3 regions of the Exiguobacterium sp. PvP048 genome follow, and region 2 is predicted to be linked to each of the others. Evidence: riboswitches for the same ligand, from Rfam matches in the RefSeq annotation. Region 2 holds a riboswitch; each other region holds the start of a gene.
The links. A riboswitch is a leader RNA that binds a small molecule or an ion and turns the genes downstream of it on or off. The one in region 2 is predicted to bind S-adenosylmethionine.

Region 1 (2,199 bases), on a different contig from region 2:
TCTTTGCTCGCATGGTAGACATGCGGGACAAACGGAACGGCGACTTTCGCGAATTCTTTTAAGGCCGATTGTTCAATCCAGGCCCGTTCGAGCGACAGCGGCCAGCTTTCCCCGACGACTTTTGCATAAGGTAACGCCTGCTTTAAAATCAGCCGTTTTTCCCCTGCCTGAATCCGGAAAACGAGATTTAAATTTCCATCTCCGATTTCCTCTGCCGTCACCGGTTCATTGCCGATCAATCCGAGTGTCCGGACCCGTTCAATCGCGTCCTGTACTGTAAATGCTTGATATCCCATTCTGTTTTCCTCCTTGGTGATCACACGAAAAAACGCCTCTTTTCGTCAAAGAAAAGAGGCGCGGCAGAATATTCCGTCCTCTTATCTCTCAGACGAATGTCTGTTGGATGTAGCACCGTGCCGGATGGTCGGTTGCTGCGGCGTCTTCGGGCCAATTCCCTCTGCCAACTCACGATAAGAGTCATATGTAGTTGTCGTGTGATTGATGTTGGTTTGAATACTACGTGCGCTGCCGGTCGTCTGTCAATTCCCTTTTTTAGTGAAACGGCTTCAAAAACGGAACCGTCTATAGAAGAAGTATTTTCAAAAAAATAAATTTTCAAAATATAGTTTGACAAGTGACGAATCTCATGTAAAAATTGCAATTAGATTTCACAATTTCATCCAATTCTTATCAAGAGCAGACGGAGGGACGAGCCCTACGATGTCGCAGCAACCGACCACTTGGCACGGTGCTAATTCTTGCAGCTATTACGCTGACAGATAAGAGTCCACGCGCAATTTTTCATGGTCTCTTGTCATTGACGAGGGACCATTTTTGTATTCTTTAACAAGGGAGAGACAGTCGATATGACGTATATTACCGCAACCTACCAACTCGGAACGACGGATCAGTTACCAAAACGGGCAGAACAAATCGCGCTCGGTTTGACCGTTGGTTCGTGGACCGATTTAAATCATTTGGAACAACAGCAGCTTGAATCGTTCAAAGGACAAGTTGTTCATACGGAAGAACACGACGGAAAAGGCTACATCACGATCCGTTATCCGGAACACAACGTCTCCCGTGACTTTTCAGCAATCTTAACGACCGTCTTCGGCAAGCTGTCGCTCGACGGACAAATCAAATTAACGGATTTACAGCTTCCGGCTTCGTTCACCACGGACTTCCCCGGTGCCAAATTCGGCATCGAGGGCGTCCGGCAGTTGATTCAAGTCCACGACCGTCCTCTGTTGATGAGCATCTTTAAAGGCGTCATCGGCCGGGACCTCACCTTTTTGCGGGAACAACTCGAAGCGCAACTTGCGGGTGGCATCGATCTCGTCAAAGATGATGAGATTTTGTACGATAATCCGTTGACGCCGGCACTCGACCGGGCGCGGATCGGACGCGACGTCCTAAATGCCCATTATGAAAAGACCGGCAAACGGGCGCTTTACGCGATTACGCTGAGCGGTTCCGTCTTCGGCTTGAAGGATCAGGCGAAACGTTTGATTGAAGCCGGTGCGACCGCCTTTCTGCTCAATACGTTTACATACGGACTCGACGTCTTACGCGAATTAGCGGCTGATCCGGACATTTCCGTTCCGATTTTTAATCATCCGGCCTTAAGCGGTGCCTTGATCGCAAGCCCGGAATACGGCATTGCAGCCCCTGTTTTACTAGGGACTTTACCGCGGCTGGCCGGTGCCGATTTGACGTTGTTCCCGTCACCTTACGGAAACGTCGCCCTCGCCAAAGACTTGGCGCGCGGAATTGCCGTCGAAGCCACACGGATCGGAGAAACGAAGACGATTCTTCCGGTTCCCTCGGCAGGTATTCATCCCGGTCTCGTCGCTCAGCTCGTTCGGGATTTCGGGACTGATTCCGTCATCAATGCCGGCGGTGGCGTTCACGGTCATCCGCAGGGCGCGGCGGCCGGTGTGCTCGCTTTCCGTCAGGCCCTCGACGCAGCACTTGCCGGTGAATCTTTGACGAGTGCCGCAACGCGGCAGGAAGAGCTTCGGGTCGCCCTCGACGCCTGGGGGATTACGAAATGACGATCCGGATTTTATGTGACTTTGACGGGACCGTGACTGAACACGACAATATCATTGCGTTGATGACAGAATTCGCTCCCCCGGAAGCGTTTGAACCGTTGAAAAAAGGTGTCCTCGATCAATCATTGTCCATCCAGTCCGG
Region 2 (2,199 bases):
ACTCATCCGGCTGTAGAAGACGCCTTCTGGCGGGATTTCATCAAGCGGTACCTGTCCTTCATCGAGATGCCACTGTTCATACGGCAACTCCAGTTCCTCGAGTCGTTTAATTAAATGGTCCGTCCATTCCTGGTTTTCGTGTAAGATATGAATTTTTGTCATTTGGTTTGACCTACCTTTCGTTTTTCTTCGACAAGCGGCATGACGTCGCGCGCGAAGCGTTCCATTTCTTCCAGTTGCGGTGAGAATTGAAGGAGCAACAGAGTAACGCCGACGTCTTCAAAGGCAAGAATCCGTTCGGCAATCTGTTCCGGTGTCCCAATTAAATCAGGACGAAGTCCGCGGTTTGAGACCGAATAGTCATTCCGCTTTACCTGTTGTTCGAGTTGTGATTTGCTGACGAAATCGTCGTATCCGGCGTACCCGGCACCATCTTCCTTGACGTCCGTAATCCGTTGCCACTCTTGCACCGCCTCTTCTTCCGTATCGCGGCAGATGATATAAGCAGCCAGTCCAAAACTTTCAAGCGGCGGTTGCCCTGTCGCTTGTCGGCGCGCCTTCATATCCTCAATCTTAACGGACACTTCTTCCACTGTTCCGCCGTGCATGACATAAGCGTCACAATGATTGACGATGGTTTGTTTGCCGGCTTCACTTTCTCCACCTGCATACAATTTGATACCCGGGCGTTGCACCGGTTTTGGATGCAGTTGTGTCTTCTCAAGCGTATAGTAGTTGCCGTCAAAGCTGTACGGGGAAGCATCTGCCCATAACCCTTTCATGATCGTGACAAACTCTTCCGTTCGGGCGTAACGTTCGTCGTGAGCCGTGAAGATCCCGTTGTACTGCCGGGCTTCTTCTTCCCACCAGGCCGAGACGACGTTTAACGTAAAGCGTCCGTTGCTGAGCTGATCGATGTTTGCTGCCATCTTCGCGGTCGTCGCCGGATTATGGAACCCCGGACGGACCGCTGTCATGATTTCCAGTCGTTCCGTCGTCGCGGCAATCGCCGCTGCCGTCGTCCAGGCTTCAAGACTCGGTGCTTCGAGCCCTTTGATGTCATTTAAGTTCAATTCGGCAATCAAGGTCGTTGAAAACCCGATTCGTTCAGCCGTTTGTGCGACCTGTTTGGCATAGTCGAACGTCGCCGGCATCTGTTCGTCCTCGACATTCCGTAACCATCCGCCAAAAATCGGTAACCAAAATCCATACTCCATCCGTTATGTCCCCCTTATAAAAAAAGTCGCTCTTCTCGAAAATCGAAAAGAGCGACGGATTAATCATGTCTGCTCTTATCTTCAAAGGAAAAATTCCTTTTAGGAAGTAGCACCTTCCGCTGCACGCGGGGTTGCTGAAGTGTCTTCGGGCCATTCCCTCGACTTCTCTTGATAAGAATTATTGGAATTATCGTACACTTTTTAGCAGAGTAAAGCAACCATTAAACCTTGTTTTCCAATCGGAATTAAAAAAGGACGAGAGCATGGCTCCCATCCTCTTCTCACATTAATATGGTGCTACAAACGTTGATTGTTCACCAGGTGCTTCTTCTCCGCGGATCCGGTCGTAGAATTTCGCAAGCGTGACGCTGAAATAAGGTCCGACCCATAAGAAGGCGATTCCGATTGTAATTAAACCAAGCAGGAACCAGCCGATGAATGAAAGAACAAGCATGAAGGCTTCCATCTTATGTCCATCCATCATTTGACGTGACCGGGTGATTGCTTCCAATACACCAATCGAAGGTTCATCCCGCAAAATGTAGTAAGTCAACATATACGAAAATGATTTGATAATGGCCGGTACAACCAATAACAATGCCCATAGGAACAAGAATATAAATTGGACGATTGAAAGCAGGACGACTTTTATGAAATATTTATAGGGCTCAAATAAATCACTGATTTTTGTTTGTTCTCCCCGTGCGATAGAAAGTGAGAACCAGACCCATCCTGCACTAAGTGGGATTAATAAGACCGTTGCAATCAATCCGAGGAAGTCAATCGTTTGGAAAGGTTCGTCATAATCAGACGACAGCAGTTCCGGAATGACTTGCAGAATTGCGAATAATAAAAACATCAAGACCGTAAAGCCCCAACGACCGCTTAATGCTTCCTTTGCTGATTTTTTTAATTGTGATGACATAAATAAGATCCTCCTCAAAATAAGTTCTATCTCTATTTACGGCTAATTAGGAGAGGA
Region 3 (2,199 bases), on a different contig from region 2:
GGAACGTTCCGTTTGATGCAACGTGTCCTGCCGAAGTTCAACATCCAAGTGACGTTCGTCGATACGACGGATCTCGCGGCGACGGAAGCTGCGGTGCAAGACAACACGAAGATGCTGTATGTCGAAACACCGACGAACCCGTTGTTGAAAGTTACAGATATCGCAGCAGTTGCTGAGATTGCGAAACGCAATAACTTGAAACTCGTCGTCGATAACACATTCGCGACACCATACTTGCAACAACCACTCGCACTCGGTGCAGATATCGTTCTGCACAGCGCGACAAAATACATCGGCGGTCATTCGGACGTCGTCGCCGGACTTGTCGTCGTCAACAGCGACGAGCTCGGAGAAGATCTTCACTTCATCCAAAACTCGACCGGCGGTATTCTTGGACCGCAGGACAGCTTCCTGCTCGTCCGTGGATTACGGACGCTTGGTATCCGGATGGATGCAATCGAAGAAACATCACACGATCTCGTTCAGTTCTTACAGGAACAGGACGTCGTCTCAAACATCTTCTATCCGGGACTGGCATCACATCCGGGTCACGCGACACAACAAAAACAAGCGACCGGTTTCGGCGGCATGATCAGCTTTGATGTCGGTTCAGCAGAAAATGCGGAGAAACTCGTCGAAGCGACACATTTCTTCACATTGGCTGAAAGTCTTGGAGCGGTCGAGAGTCTGATTTCCGTTCCGGCACGGATGACACATGCGTCGATTCCGGCAGAGCGTCGCGCAGAACTCGGAATTACGGATGGTCTCGTTCGGATCTCGGTAGGTCTTGAGGACGCGGAAGACTTGAAAGAAGATTTGGCACGTGCTTTCAGTCTGCTTCAACCGGTTTCAGAAAAAACTGTTTGACAAGCAAAATAACCCCTGCTAATATTCAGATTATATTAAAAATAACTTAATACCGATAACTCTTATCGAGAGTGGTGGAGGGACTGGCCCGATGAAACCCGGCAACCGCGGAATTTATTCCGAAGTGGTGCTAATTCCAGCAGACATTTGTCTGCAAGATGAGAGCAAATGGTTTTGTGTACTGAAAAAGTGCGCGCGTTTGCTCTAAAACGTGCGCACTTTTTTTATGTTTAGGAGGGACCGTATTGATTCGCTTACAGGATGTAGGAAAGATTTATCGCTCGAAGCGCGGATCGGTTGAAGCCGTCGTCAATGTCGACTTGTCAATCGAGCGCGGTGAAATTTTTGGAATAATCGGTTATTCAGGGGCAGGGAAATCAACACTGATTCGTTTGCTGAACATGCTGGAGGCACCGACGAGCGGCTCGATTCAAATCGACGGTGTCGAAATGACGACGCTCAAACCAAAAGAATTACGGGGCGTCCGTAAAAACGTCTCAATGGTGTTCCAACACTTTAATCTGCTTTGGTCACGGACAGTCGAAGAAAACATCATGTTCCCGCTTGAGCTCGGCGGTTATCCGAAAGCCCGTCGTAAAGAACGGGTTGCCGAACTGATTCAGCTCGTCGGACTCGACGGACGTGAAGGCGCTTATCCGTCGCAACTGTCTGGTGGACAAAAACAACGGGTCGGGATTGCCCGGGCACTGGCATCCAATCCGGACGTCTTACTCTGTGACGAAGCGACCAGTGCGCTGGATCCAAAAACGACCGACTCGATCCTCGAGTTGTTGGTCGACATCAACAAAAAATTAAAACTGACGATCGTCTTGATCACACACGAGATGCATGTCATTCAAAAAATCTGTCACCGGGTCGCCGTCATGGAAGCCGGGAAAATCGTCGAACAGGGACCGGTTGCTGAAGTATTCCGTCACCCGAAACAGGCGATGACCAAAGAGTTCGTCAAACAATTGACGTCACCGTCTGAAAACGAATTGACGTTTGCGAAATTACGCGAGCGGTATCCGACCGGGAAAATCGTCCAGCTGACGTTTGTCGGTTCGACAGCGGAAAGTCCGATCCTTGCCGAAGTCATGAAAGATTCGAACTTATTATTCAATATCATCGGCGGAAACGTCGGACAGACGCAGGACGGAGCACTCGGAACGCTGTTCATTCAGTTGCTCGGTTCGGAACAGGAAGCACAAGTGGTCATCGCCAAACTTCAAGCGAGTGACGTTGAAGTGGAGGTGGATCACCGATGAGTACATTTTTTGCAGATGTGGATTGGGATATGGTCTGGGAAGCAACAGGCAGTACGATCTATAT

Region 1: linked by a shared signal. The riboswitch ahead of ABIC15_RS11290 (2,3-diketo-5-methylthiopentyl-1-phosphate enolase) and the one ahead of ABIC15_RS10845 (LLM class flavin-dependent oxidoreductase) in region 2 are both predicted to bind S-adenosylmethionine.
Region 3: linked by a shared signal. The riboswitch ahead of ABIC15_RS03035 (methionine ABC transporter ATP-binding protein) and the one ahead of ABIC15_RS10845 (LLM class flavin-dependent oxidoreductase) in region 2 are both predicted to bind S-adenosylmethionine.

Annotation. Positions count from the first base shown of each region.
Region 1 covers NZ_JBEPSU010000006.1:19,415-21,613, forward strand. The annotation lists gene mtnK (S-methyl-5-thioribose kinase) at 1-296, opposite strand, end outside; SAM riboswitch class I at 375-477, opposite strand; SAM riboswitch class I at 685-786, shown strand; gene ABIC15_RS11290 (2,3-diketo-5-methylthiopentyl-1-phosphate enolase) at 867-2,057, shown strand; gene ABIC15_RS11295 (2-hydroxy-3-keto-5-methylthiopentenyl-1-phosphate phosphatase) at 2,054-2,199, shown strand, end outside.
Region 2 covers NZ_JBEPSU010000005.1:105,213-107,411, reverse strand. The annotation lists gene ABIC15_RS10850 (ATP-grasp domain-containing protein) at 1-162, opposite strand, end outside; gene ABIC15_RS10845 (LLM class flavin-dependent oxidoreductase) at 159-1,217, opposite strand; SAM riboswitch class I at 1,290-1,395, opposite strand; gene ABIC15_RS10840 (DUF975 family protein) at 1,504-2,142, opposite strand.
Region 3 covers NZ_JBEPSU010000001.1:606,681-608,879, reverse strand. The annotation lists gene ABIC15_RS03040 (bifunctional cystathionine gamma-lyase/homocysteine desulfhydrase) at 1-867, shown strand, start outside; SAM riboswitch class I at 927-1,032, shown strand; gene ABIC15_RS03035 (methionine ABC transporter ATP-binding protein) at 1,113-2,135, shown strand; gene ABIC15_RS03030 (methionine ABC transporter permease) at 2,132-2,199, shown strand, end outside.